Regions from separate parts of the Kocuria sp. KKT182 genome, predicted to be linked through region 2. Evidence: riboswitches for the same ligand, from Rfam matches in the RefSeq annotation. Region 2 holds a riboswitch; each other region holds the start of a gene.
What was found. A riboswitch is a leader RNA that binds a small molecule or an ion and turns the genes downstream of it on or off. The one in region 2 is predicted to bind cyclic di-AMP.

Region 1: it holds a riboswitch for cyclic di-AMP, as region 2 does, so the genes downstream of both, ACZ2G1_RS03740 (C40 family peptidase) here and ACZ2G1_RS10745 (C40 family peptidase) in region 2, are expected to answer to the same signal.
Region 3: it holds a riboswitch for cyclic di-AMP, as region 2 does, so the genes downstream of both, ACZ2G1_RS03645 (C40 family peptidase) here and ACZ2G1_RS10745 (C40 family peptidase) in region 2, are expected to answer to the same signal.
Region 4: it holds a riboswitch for cyclic di-AMP, as region 2 does, so the genes downstream of both, ACZ2G1_RS16930 (C40 family peptidase) here and ACZ2G1_RS10745 (C40 family peptidase) in region 2, are expected to answer to the same signal.

The regions. Positions count from the first base shown of each region.
Region 1 covers NZ_CM145757.1:821,373-824,570, reverse strand. The annotation lists gene ACZ2G1_RS03745 (DUF3105 domain-containing protein) at 1-364, opposite strand, end outside; gene ACZ2G1_RS03740 (C40 family peptidase) at 1,149-1,808, opposite strand; cyclic di-AMP (ydaO/yuaA leader) riboswitch at 1,814-1,969, opposite strand; gene ACZ2G1_RS03735 (hypothetical protein) at 2,542-2,712, opposite strand; gene ACZ2G1_RS03730 (hypothetical protein) at 2,827-2,955, opposite strand; gene ACZ2G1_RS03725 (hypothetical protein) at 2,952-3,161, opposite strand.
Region 2 covers NZ_CM145757.1:2,302,552-2,305,749, forward strand. The annotation lists gene ACZ2G1_RS10740 (four-helix bundle copper-binding protein) at 129-539, opposite strand; cyclic di-AMP (ydaO/yuaA leader) riboswitch at 1,138-1,330, shown strand; gene ACZ2G1_RS10745 (C40 family peptidase) at 1,336-1,998, shown strand; gene ACZ2G1_RS10750 (C40 family peptidase) at 2,276-3,193, shown strand.
Region 3 covers NZ_CM145757.1:804,821-808,018, forward strand. The annotation lists gene ACZ2G1_RS03635 (cation diffusion facilitator family transporter) at 1-158, opposite strand, end outside; gene ACZ2G1_RS03640 (ArsR/SmtB family transcription factor) at 155-523, opposite strand; gene ACZ2G1_RS03645 (C40 family peptidase) at 979-1,638, opposite strand; cyclic di-AMP (ydaO/yuaA leader) riboswitch at 1,644-1,797, opposite strand; gene ACZ2G1_RS03650 (hypothetical protein) at 2,185-2,337, shown strand; gene ACZ2G1_RS03655 (cation efflux transmembrane domain-containing protein) at 2,393-3,091, opposite strand; gene ACZ2G1_RS03660 (ArsR/SmtB family transcription factor) at 3,088-3,198, opposite strand, start outside.
Region 4 covers NZ_CM145757.1:3,646,723-3,649,920, forward strand. The annotation lists gene ACZ2G1_RS16925 (metal-dependent transcriptional regulator) at 220-906, shown strand; cyclic di-AMP (ydaO/yuaA leader) riboswitch at 1,265-1,414, shown strand; gene ACZ2G1_RS16930 (C40 family peptidase) at 1,420-2,085, shown strand; gene ACZ2G1_RS16935 (C40 family peptidase) at 2,358-3,198, shown strand, end outside.

The DNA.
Region 1 (3,198 bases), 1.5 Mb from region 2:
AGGCGTGCACGGCGTTCTCCTCGGGCACCGGCTCGGTGTAGACCCCGCAGTTGAGCCAGTCACTGGCGTGGTCCCCGCCCACCGGAGGGGACTGCTCGTAGTCCACCGCGGTCTCCACATGGGAGTTGCCGAGGCCCTCGAAGGTCTGCAGCCCGGCGATCTCGATGTCCTCCCGCGCCTGGGGCGGGGGATCGTTGATCACCGCCACCGTCACCAGGGCCGCCACCGCCGCGACAGCCGTCACCGCACCCGCGCCCGCCAGGACCCGCCGCCTGCGGGTGGCCCGGGCATCGGCCGCCCAGTGCTTCTCCAGCAGCGCAGCGCGTTCCTGCCGCGCCCGCTCCGGGTCCGTACCACCAGCCATGCGTCCTCCTTGAAAGGCCCAAAAAGGGTCTTGCTCCTCATGAACGGGCAGGACAGTAGCCCACTGCGCTGAGCCTTTCCTGCAAGGCCTTCTTGGGAAGATCGTCCACCACCCACTCCTGGACATGTGGGCGAGTGTGCATCCTCGAGCGCAGGAGAGGCGCGTCCTCGGTGGCTAACGACGACGACGCAGGAGATCCCGGCCTGGGGCGGGAAGTAAGGACCGGGTGCGCACTCCTCGCTGGTCGTTCAAAGAGGACGCACCCGGAGTATGTGATGCCTGAACCGGCTCAGCGTAGGCAAACCTGGACCGGCCCGGAGCCGACGTTGACGCTGTCGAGGACCGCCTGGTGGCCGTTCCAGCCGCCGTGCACGGCCTCGCCACCGCCGGGATGGACCCCGGTGTGGGCGCCCCCGGGGAGCAGTCGACGAGGACACCGGTCTAGGTCTGGACGGTGGAGACGCGGGCGCCGGACTCAAGTGATCGGCCGGTTAGCCGCGGAAACTGGTTCCGGCCGCGCCCAGCGCATCACTCACCGCCCCAGTGCAGGCCTGATCCCGGACGGTGTCACCGAAACGACCGATGTCCGACGGGGGTGCTTTCGGAAAGAAGCACTCCCGCAGCAGGTGAAGGGCGCAGCAGGTGAAGGGCGCAGCAGGTGAAGGGCGCAGCAGGTGAAGGGCACAGCAGGTGCGCGTGAGGTAGAGGCGGCCCGGCCCCGGGTGAGAGCGGTCCGGGGATCTGCTGCGGTGACCCCGTGGGGCACCGCAGCAGCGAGTCCGGCTCAGCGGTAGGTGTAGTACCCGTCGACGGGCATGGCGTTGACGGAGTGGACGAAGGTGCCCTGGGTCGGGTTCAGCGCCGAGACCATCTTGCCGCCACCGATGTAGATGCCGATGTGGTTGCCGCCGTTCTGGGACACCAGGTCACCAGGCTGCGGGTTGGACGTCGGGGTGGCGGCGGCGATCTGCTGGAAGCTGGTGCGGGGGATGTCGATGCCGTTCTGGGCGTAGACCCAGCCGGTGAATCCGGAGCAGTCCCAGGCCCCGAAGGAGGTCCCGCCCCAGACGTAGCCGGTGCCCACGCCCTGCATGGCCGTGCCCACGATGCCGCCGGCGGCCGGGGCGATCTCGGTGATGGCGGTGGACTGCGGGCTCACGCTCGAGGTGGCGGCGCTCTGCTGCGGGGCCGGGGCTTGGTCGGCGGGGGCGGCGGGCTGCGCGGCGACCGGGGCCTGGTAGGTGTAGGAGGCCAGATCGGCCATCGCCGAGGCCGGAGCCGCATAGGAGGACCCGGAGGCGGCGGGGATTTCGGCGTAGGCCTGGGCCGGAGCGATGGAGCCCACCAGCGCTGCGCCGGCGGCGGCGGCGATGGTGGTGGTGCGCACAGCTCGGGACGAGGTCTCGGCGCGGTGGCGGGCAGCGTTCAGCTTGAAAAGCGACATGGTGGAGTTCCTCCCTTTGCCTACGAGGTGAGCTGTCGGATGCGGGTGGGAGACACCCGGCCGCAGAACGCACGCGCTCTGAACGGCTTAACCCCAAGGCCCCGGATCACCGGGACCGGTAATGGTTCCCCCGCTTCTGCCAACCGATTTCTCTTCAGGAACCCCGAGCACCGGCAGAACTCGGCGATGTGCCACGGGGGCGCCAAGAAGATCAGCTCTCGGCACGAGGAGGACAATACAGGGCCCACCCCCTAATGTCACGTTTTGGTCACGGCCGCCGATCGGGTGGTCGTCTTGGTTGCCGAGGGTGCTCAGCAACGTGTTCCCGGCCCAGTGGAGCTTCGTTTCGGGCGGGAACATCAGTGTGTTCACCGTTAGCGGGGGCATGGCCGGGGAGAGTCCCTGATGGGCCCGAAGATGCACACCCTCGGCACGCCTGCGGCGGCCTGTCAGCACTGGGAGACCGCCGGTGGCTGCGGTGGGCGGTTTCCGCGCGTAGGGCAAGAAAAGCGATCGAGGCTCTCGGGCGGAGGCTTCGGAGGATATCGGAGGATAAATTCAGCGCGCGCTCATGTCTGCCGTAATCCGCCATCCGAACGAAGCACATTTCTTCATCGAATCTTCATGCCTTCAGCGTGTAGAGGAATAACGGGCACGCTCAAGGGCAGGACAGGAATCGATGTGTTCTCCGGCAGGTGATTCGACTGCATGGCCCTAGGAGCACGCCCGGGGGTCAGTGTTCAGACGGCATCGACACGGCCGCCTCCAAGACGTTGATTCCGTTTGCGGCAACGGGAAATCCGGAGGATGCTTCGTCTGCTGCTTCCTCGATACTGCCGGTATATCCGGGCAGGACCAGGGCGCACCCCAGGACGAGGGCGGTGATGGTGATGGTGCGCTTCACAGGGGGCCTCCAATCGGCGGGGCGAGCGGGCAACGGCATCGGCCGCTCGAGACGCCAACAAGATATCCGCCTCGCCGTGGCGACGCCTGCCAAGCCCTTGCGAAATGACCGCCTCTACCCGAGGGGGTGGTCGTTGCGGTCCATCTGCCAGTCGGCCAGGTCCACGGAGACCGCCGCGGCGGCGCCGGCCCACAGAGAGAAGTCGAGCCATTTCCCGCTGAGCTGGAACCGGTCGTCGCTCACGGTCGGTCCTGCCCGGCGGGCCCGTCTTGGCCGAGCGGGACGGTGTCCTTCCAGAAGCCCTGGGCGCGGAGGAACCTCTCGAGGTTCTCGCAGTGGTCGGGGCACGCCAGCCAGCTCTTGCGGTGGTGTGGGGTGTGGATGCGCGGGTTGTTCCAGCGGATCCGCCACGCGGCGTCCGCGCCGCAGCCCTTGCGGGAGCACTGCAAGTTGTCGGGTCCGGCCGGTGGTGCCGCGGATCCGTGC
Region 2 (3,198 bases):
GCGGCAGGTGCGTCATGGCGGTGCCCTGACCTCTACAGGCCTGAGGTGGACCGTGGCGCCGATCCCTGTCGGCCACGAGCCTTTTCACCGCCCCTTCCGCCCGGGTGATGGGTCAGTGGGGGCCAAACTCAGCCCAGGGAGGCGACCAGTTCGGCGCAGGCGGCCTCGCAGCGACGGCAGGCCTCGGCACAGATCCGGCAGTGCTCGTGCATGGAGGCGTGCTGCTCGCACTCATCCGCACACGCCTTGCAGGCCATCTGGCAGGCCTTGATCGCATCCAAGGTGATGTTCGCGTCGTAACCGGTGTGCCGCGAGAGCACCCGCCCGGTGGCCTCGCACAGGTCCGCGCAGTCGAGGTTGGTGCGGATGCACTTGGTCAGCTCGGCAACCATGTCCTCGGACAGGCAGGCATCGGCGCAGGCGGTGCAGGTCTGGGCGCACTCGAAACAGGCCTCGATACAGGCGGCCAGTTTCTCCTTATCCACCCCGCCGAGGTCCTTCGGGTAGGTCTCCAGCATCGCGCTCACGTGATGAGTCATGGCTTGCTCCTTCGTCGGTTTTCTCCAGGAGACGAACCGGCCGGAAACCGCCCGCCATGCCATCGACAGTAGACTGCCTTTTCAGTGTGACGCGCCCCAGAATCTTGAAGATTTGATGAAGATTTACGCCACAGTGGCGCATAGTGGCACCCCCTCAGCTGCCCTTCACCGCGGTGGAGCCTGGCGATTATGGAGATCTCGTGAAGAAATCTCGCTGTGCGGTCCGAAAAGGCACGCCGAAATCCACCCAACCTGGAAGGAAGCTCAATACATTCTCGGAGGGTCCTCGGTGCCACCACTAGGGACGCTGAAGGTCGCGCACGGCCCCAAACCCCTTGTCCTTATTAGTTGTGTCCATGAAAAGACGTGCTAGGCTGCCGTTTTGCCTAGTCAGACGGTCTCTGACGCACCGCTAGCCGCGATGCGAGTCCAAACGAGCGACGAACCTACTGCTTCTGGGACGAGCCTTTTCAGGGTCAGCCGCCCCACGTCTCAGTCCCGACTGAAGCAAGAATCTGGGTCGTGATCTAAACGTGACACTTTCGTTATGGATGGGCTACTGTCCACTGCGTGCCGCTGATTGATCCGGTCGGCGCCCTCGTGCACATCGCCGAATTCTGCCGGTGCCCGAGGTTCCTGAAGAGAAATCGCTTGGCAGAAGCGGGGGAACCATTTTCGGTCCCGGTGATCCGGGACCTAGGGGTTAAGCCGACCAGGACGTCTGCGTCCGGGACGGCCGGGTGTCTCCCACCCGCATCCGACAGCTCACCTCGTAGGCAAAGGGAGGAACACACCCATGACTATTTTTAAGCGCAGCACTGCCCGCCACCGCGCCGAGACCACCTCGCACCTGGTGCGTACCACCACGATCACCGCCGCCGCCGGGGCGGCGCTCATCGGCTCCATCGCCCCGGCCCAGGCCTACGCCGAGGTCCCCGCGGACACCGCCAGCGTCTACTCGGCCCCCGCGTCGGCACTGACGGCCTACACGGCGACGGCCTCCCCGGCTGCGGTCGCCCCGCAGACCATCACCACCGCCTCCACCCAGGCCCCGGCCGCTCCGGAACAGAGCGCTTCGACCGCGACGGTGTCCACCCAATCGGCGGACATCACCGAGATCACCGGTGCCTCCGGGATCGTGGGCACCGCGATGCAAGGCGCCGGCACCGGCTACGTCTGGGGCGGGACCGCCTTCGGCGCCTGGGACTGCTCCGGGTTCACGAAGTGGGCCTACGCCCAGAACGGCATCGAGCTCCCCCGCACCAGCTTCCAGCAGATCGCCGCAGCCACCCCCACGACCACCCCGCAGCCCGGGGACCTCGTCTCCCAGAACGGCGGCAACCACATCGGCATCTACATCGGCGGCGGCAAGATGATCTCCGCCCTGAACCCCGCCCAGGGCACCTTCGTCCACTCCGTCAACGCCATGCCGGTGGACGGCTACTACACCTACCGCTGACCCGGCCCACCCTCCGCAACGGCCAGAAAGTCGTCGCGGAGGGCCCCGGCTGCTCCACCGACGGCATCAGTGAGCCCCACCCTCTCGAGTAAGCATCTCGTCCCTAGCGGACACAGCACTTCCCCCTCCACCCATCCGCCGCCCACGGTGTTTCCGATCCGGACCGTCGCGTCACCGTACGCCGCCGCACCTCGCATTCCCCGCGGGGTGATCCGTACTGCCACCGCACCGTTCCGGCAGATCCGCCCGACCCTCCAGAAAGCCTGCTCACCCCCTCATGAATCGTGACCTGAACTCCTCCAACGGCATTGGCTCCCTCCTCACCGGCAAGGCCCGCACCGTGGCCGCCGTCGCCGCCTTCTCCGGCCTGGCCCTGGCCACCACTGTCTCCGTGCAGGCAACCCCGGCCCAGGAGGGCGCCGCCACCGACGCCCCACTGTCGGCCGTCGCCGCAGCCACCCCCACCGCAGCGCCCACCCTGTCCCTCGAGCCGGTCGCCCACGTGACCACAGCCGAGAAGCAGACCGGCCAGAAGAAGACCGAGCAGAAGCCGGAGCAGCAAGTCGATGCCCCGGTCGTCGCGACACCCGCCGTGGCCTCTCCGGCACCGAGGGCCGTGGCCGTTGCGGCACCGAAGGCTGTGGCCGCACCCGCCCCGGCCGTCGCACCCGCCCCGGTGTCAGTTGTCCAGGAGCCAGTCGTCCAGGCGGTCCCGAAGCCTGTCGCCGCACCCGCCCCGGTGGCGGCCCCCGTCTCGAAGCCGACTGCGCAGGCGGCCCCGAGGCCCGCCGCCGCTCCCGCCCCAAAGTCGGCCGTGCAGGCCGCTCCGGCCGCCGAGCGCACGGTCACCCCGCAGAGCTCCTCTTCCGGCAAGGGCGCCACCATCGCCTCCGCGGCCATGGGACAGCTCGGCGTCGGACAGGACTGCACCGCAGCGGTGAGCAACGCCCTGCGGGCCGCCGGGATCAACTTCCGTGGTTGGCCGGCTGAATACTTCACGCTCGGCACCCAGGTCTCCGCCGGCCAGGCCCAGCCCGGCGACCTCGTCTACTACGCCGACGGCGGCATGGGCACAGCCCACATCGGCGTGTACATCGGCGGAGGCAAGGCCGTCCACGGCGGCTGGAACGGCGGCAGCACCGTCATCGACAGCGTCAACGTGGGCACCGGCCCCGTCTACATCCGCGTGCGCTGACCGCA
Region 3 (3,198 bases), 1.5 Mb from region 2:
GTGAACATGTGCCCGGCATCGGCCAGCAGCGCCAGGCTGCCCGAGACCACCGCACCGATGATCTCGGCGACCATAATCGTGGCGGTGATGGCGAACACCACTGCCAGTTTCCCCCTCCGCCCGGCGCCGGCGTGGGAATGATCGTGCTCGCCGCTCATACCGGAATCTCCTGGGTGGTGGCGTCATCGGCGAGGGCCTCGGCGGCGCACTCGGGTGTCCCGCACCGGCACACCGGTTCGACGGTGAGGATAGTGCCCAGCAGGTCCTCCAACGCGTGGGCCAGCTTGGGGTCCGAGAGTTCATAGCGCACGTTGCGCCCCACCGGCACGCCCACGACCAACCCGCAGTCGCGCAGACAGGCCAGGTGGTTGGACAGGATCTGCCGGCTCACCCCGATCCGGGCCGCCAGTTCCGAGGGCACCGCTGGGCCCTGCTGCAGCTGCAGCAGCACCGCGGCCCGGGTGGGATCGGCCAGTGCTTTGCCGAAACGGGACATCACCGCGACCGGGGACAAGATCCTCATCCAATAACCGTACAGCAGAATCTGTATCAAAGGAGATGAGGGGCTTCCCTTGATGATCGGGCAATGTCCAGCTCGTATTCATACGGTGAGGGCGGACGGGGGTGCCGTCCGCCACTGCGGCATCCCCGTCCCCCGAGCCATCGCTGCACCCTAAGGGCTCTCGCTCCAATGCCGAGGCGGAGCAGGATAAGCACTGCCCGCGTCCAGCGGAAGACAGGGCAAGGCCATGAGCACTCTCCGATCCTCTCCGCAGGACTGCTCCCCGTGTGCCGATTCGCTGGCGTGTGCACATCGACAGGATCGTGGCAATCGTTCGAGTCTGCGGCTACAGCTGCGGAGTGCACCCATGCGGTCCATCCGAGTGCACCCATGCGGTCCATCGACGATGATCCTGGCGGGGCACTCCGCACCTGACGGATGAGCCCACCGGCCGGCCTTCACCACATCGGCGAGACTCACCGGTAGGTGTAGTACCCGTCGACGGGCATGGCGTTGACGGAGTGGACGAAGGTGCCCTGGGTCGGGTTCAGCGCCGAGACCATCTTGCCGCCACCGATGTAGATGCCGATGTGGTTGCCGCCGTTCTGGGACACCAGGTCACCAGGCTGCGGGTTGGACGTCGGGGTGGCGGCGGCGATCTGCTGGAAGCTGGTGCGGGGGATGTCGATGCCGTTCTGGGCGTAGACCCAGCCGGTGAATCCGGAGCAGTCCCAGGCCCCGAAGGAGGTCCCGCCCCAGACGTAGCCGGTGCCCACGCCCTGCATGGCCGTGCCCACGATGCCGCCGGCGGCCGGGGCGATCTCGGTGATGGCGGTGGACTGCGGGCTCACGCTCGAGGTGGCGGCGCTCTGCTGCGGGGCCGGGGCTTGGTCGGCGGGGGCGGCGGGCTGCGCGGCGACCGGGGCCTGGTAGGTGTAGGAGGCCAGATCGGCCATCGCCGAGGCCGGAGCCGCATAGGAGGACCCGGAGGCGGCGGGGATTTCGGCGTAGGCCTGGGCCGGAGCGATGGAGCCCACCAGCGCTGCGCCGGCGGCGGCGGCGATGGTGGTGGTGCGCACAGCTCGGGACGAGGTCTCGGCGCGGTGGCGGGCAGCGTTCAGCTTGAAAAGCGACATGGTGGAGTTCCTCCCTTTGCCTACGAGGTGAGCTGTCGGATGCGGGTGGGAGACACCCGGTCGCAGAACGCACGCGCTCTGAGACTTAACCCCAAGGCCCCGGATCACCGGGACCGGTAATGGTTCCCCCGCTTCTGCCAAGCGATTTCTCTTCAGGAACCCCGGGCACCGGCAGAACTCGGCGATGTGCCACGAGGGCGCCGACAGGATCAGTGGTCGGCACGCACTGAAGAGTACAAGGAGATTACGAAACAATCACAATCCGATTCGGGAATGTATAGAGATCGTAAAGAAGTGGTCAAGGCTTGATGAAGACCTGAATTGTTGTCGGCTTTTTCCTGTTAATTTCCCGAGAAAGGCGGGGCGCTCTGCGCTTTGAGTGAGGTGGCTTGTTGGTGCGTGGGCGCTGCGCGGGGAGTCGTCGCCCACACAGCGGTGGGGACAGGAGCCACTTCAAAAGGCGCGGCGGGTGGATCGAGAGCGAAGCCCGCGGCCATCCTGGGATATTTCGCGCTGCATCAAGCCCCGGAAATTTGGGCTCTGTCCATGCTCGCACTGACTGGCGGAACGTTAGCCAGCGTTGTGGTCGAGGAGATGCCCGACCAAGCCCACGAAGGCGACACCAGCGTGCCGGGACCGATCCTGCTCACCGGCGGAGTTGCGCTGTTCGCCGCGATCTCCGTCTACCTCGGTTCCTGAGAAGCCGTGCGCCCCGGCGTCCTCGTCTCGGGGCGCCGACGCGTGCCGACCGTGCTCAGTGGGCGCAGTTGGGACCGCATCCACCGCAGTGTGCACCGTCCTCGGCGGTGAGGACCGCAACGGGAGTGCAGCAGGCGTCTCCGCGCCAGGCCTCCAGCCCCTCCTTGACCGCCACGGCGGCGATCACCAGCGCAGCCAGCGGGTCGGCCCAGGACCAGCCCAGGGTGCTGTTGAGCACCAGGCCTACCAGCAGCACGGCGGAGAGGTAGGTGCACAGCAGGGTCTGCTTGGAATCGGCCACCGCAGAAGCAGAGCCCAGCTCCCGGCCGGTGCGGCGTTCGAACCAGGACAGGAACGGCATGATGAGCAGGCTCACCGCGGCCAGGGCGATCCCGACCGGGGAGTGTTCCGGCTCGGCGGCCCCGAGCAGGGCGCGGATCGCATCGACGGTGACGAAGGCAGCCAGGCCGAAGAAGGAGAACGCGATCACCCGCATCGCCACCTTTTCCCGTCGGTGCGGGTCCGGGGCGGCGAACTGCCACGCCACCGCCGCCGCGGAGAGGACCTCCACGATCGAGTCCAGGCCGAAGCCGATCAGCGCCGAGGAGGAGGCGATGGTGCCGGCGGTCAGGGCGATGACCGCCTCGAGCACGTTGTAGGTGATGGTGCCGGCCACGATCCAGCGCACCCTGCGATGCAGCACCGCCCGGCGTGCATCGGCGATGGGCTTGGGGTCCAGGGTCAGGGAGGTCATGTGCAGGTGCATCCTTCCGGGGAGCAGCAGGTCGGGTCCACGGTGACCACCAGCTCCAGCAGGTCCCCCAGGGCGGCCCCGAGGCGGGGATCGGCCAGGGAGTACCA
Region 4 (3,198 bases), 1.3 Mb from region 2:
GGGTGACGTGCGGCGGGTGGTGCGCGACGGGCACGGCCGCCGCGGAGGCCGCTCGCGCCGTTCGCGACTCGGCCCATTCTGCCCCACCCGCGGACGGCGGGCCCCGCGGGCGCCTCCTCCCTCCGGGCGGCCGGAGGGCTCGCGCACTAAGCTCGTGCGGGAAGACCGGACCGGGCGGGATCCCCGGGCCGGGACGGCCGGACGAAGGATGACTGAGGCATGAGCGACCTGATCGACACCACGGAGATGTACCTGCGGACCGTCCTCGAGCTCGAGGAGGAGGGGATCACGCCGATGCGGGCGCGGATCGTCGAGCGCCTCGACCACTCCGGGCCCACGGTCTCGCAGACGGTGTCCAGGATGGAGCGGGACGGGCTGCTGACGGTGGGCCAGGACCGGTCGCTGCTGCTCACCCCTGCCGGCCGTGAGCGTGCGGTGCAGGTGATGCGCAAGCACCGGCTGGCGGAGCGGCTGCTCGCCGACGTCATCGGCCTGGACCTCGCCCAGGTGCACGACGAGGCGTGCCGGTGGGAGCACGTGATGAGCGAGCAGGTCGAGCGGCGGCTCGTGGACCTGCTGCACAGCCCCCGGTACTCGCCGTACGGCACGCCGATCCCCGGTCTGGCCGCCCTCGGGGTCGAAGAGAGCCCCGCAGCGGCGCACCCCTCCCTGCTCGACGCCGCCCGCCACGACCCGGACGGGTCGCACACCGTGGCGCTGCTGCCGGAGGTGGTCCAGGCGGACGCGGACCTCCTGGGCGTGCTGAGCGACGTGGGAGTGCTCACCGGGGCGGAGGTCACGGCCCGGGTGGACGGTCAGATCGTGCGCATCGAGGTGGCGGCCACGGGGCGGTCCGCGGAGATCGACCTGCGCACCGCCGCGGCCATCCGCGTCCTCGCTCCCTGAGGCGCCGCCGTCTCCCGGAGCGGGGCGGCGAACGGTTCTTCCCGGGTGTGGGGACGTTCACAAGCCACTTTCGGCCAGTCCGGCCCGAGCCGGACCCCGGAGGCGCGGCTTCCCTGGTGACAGGCGGATTCCCAGGGCGCTCGAAGACACTGCACAGCTCGTCACAGGTGCGAATTGATTCGACCTTTCCTCTCAATAGCTACTCATTGAGACCCGCGGCGTTGTCCGGCTGTTATCTGTCGTGATCAAAACGTGACACTTCCGTAATCTGTCATGTACTGTTCAACGCGTGCCGATCACTGGTCGGATCGGCGCCCTCGGAGCACATCGCCGAATTCTGCCGGTGCCCGTGGCCTCTACACAGAAACTGCTTGGCAGAAGCGGGGGAACCACTTTCGGTCCCGGTGATCCGGGTCCTTGGGGTTAAGTCGTCAGAGCGCGTGCGTTCTGCGGCCGGGTGTCTCCCACCCGAATCCGACAGCTCACCTCGTAGGCAAAGGGAGGAACTCAACCATGTCGCTTTTCACGCTGAACGCTGCCCGCCACCGTGCCGAGACCACCTCGCACGTCGTGCGCAACACCACCATCGCCGCCGCTGCCGGCGCCGCGATGATCGGCTCCGTCGCCCCGGCCCAGGCCTTCGCCCAGGCTCCCGTCGAGACCGGCGCGGCCTACTCGGCCCCGGCCTCCGCCTCGCTGGCCGAGTACTCCTCGTACACCTACCAGGCCCCGGTCGCCGCGCAGCCCGCCGCTCCCGCCTACGAGGCCCCGGCCCCGGCCCCGCAGCAGACCGCCGCCACCTCGAGCGTCACCCCGCAGTCCACCGCCACCACCGAGATCGCCCCGGCCGCCGGCGGCGTCGTGGGCACCGCGATGTCCGCGCAGGGTGCGGGCTACGTCTACGGCGGCACCGCCTACGGCGCCTGGGACTGCTCCGGCTTCACCCAGTGGGTCTTCGCCCAGAACGGCATCGACCTGCCCCGGACCACCTGGTCCCAGTTCGCGGCGGGCACCCCCACCGCCAACCCGCAGCCCGGTGACCTCGTCTCGCAGAACGGCGGCGCCCACGTGGGCATCTACATCGGCGGCGGCAAGATGATCTCCGCCCTCAACCCGACCCAGGGCACCCAGGTCCACTCCGTCAACGCCATGCAGCTGGACGGCTACTACACCTTCTGATCCGGTCCGCCGCCCGCGACGACCCCGCTCGTCGCGGGCGGCACCCGATCACCCCCCCACCCCGCACGCCGAGAACCGCTCTCCCGGTTCCCGGCGGTGCCTGCTGTCCGACCGGACGGCGCCCCCTCCTCCGCTCGCCGGCCGTCGTTCCCGATCCCGGAACGCACCCCTGCCGGACACCGGCCCACCCCGCGCACTGCCCGGGGCGATCCGTGCTGTCACCCGCGCCCTCCGGCAGGCCCGGCTCCGAAAGAAAGTCGTCTGAACTCCTCATGACCCGTGATCTGACCTCCTCGAACGGCATCGGCTCGCTCTTCTCCGGCAAGGCCCGCACCGTGGCCGCCGTGGCCGCCTTCTCCGGGCTGGCCCTCGCCACCACCGTCTCCGTGCAGGCCGCTCCGGCCCAGGACGCCTCCGCCGACGCCCCGCTGTCCGCCGTGGCCGCGGCCACCCCCGCCGCGGCGCCCGCCGTGTCCCTCGAGCCCGTCGCCCACGTGCAGAAGGTCGAGTCCGACCGGAAGTCCGAGAAGAAGGTCGAGAAGAAGGCCGAGCGGCAGAAGGTCGAGACCCCGGTCGTCGCGGCTCCCGCCGTGGCCGCTCCGGCGCCGAAGGCCGCCGCCGCGCCCGCACCGGTCGCCGCCCCGAAGCCGGCCGTGCAGGCGGCTCCGGCCCCGAAGCCCGCCGCCGCGCCGGCCCCGAAGCCGGCCCCGAAGCCCGCACCGGTCGCCGCGCCGAAGCCGGCCGTGCAGGCGGCTCCGGCCCCGAAGCCCGCCGCCGCGCCCGCCCCGAAGCCGGCCGTGCAGGCCGCTCCGGCCGCCCAGCGCACCGTCACCCCGCAGAGCTCGGCCTCCGGCAAGGGCGCGACCATCTCCTCCGCCGCCATGGGCCAGCTCGGCGTGGGCCAGGACTGCACCGCGCTCGTCACCAACGCGCTGCGCGCCGCCGGCATCAACCACCACGGCTGGCCGGCCTCCTACCTGAGCCTCGGCACGCAGGTCTCCGCCGGCCAGGCGCAGCCGGGCGACCTCGTCTACTACGCCGACGGCGGCATGGGTGCGGCCCACATCGGCGTCTACATCGGTGGCGGCAAGGCCGTCCACGGCGGCTGGAACG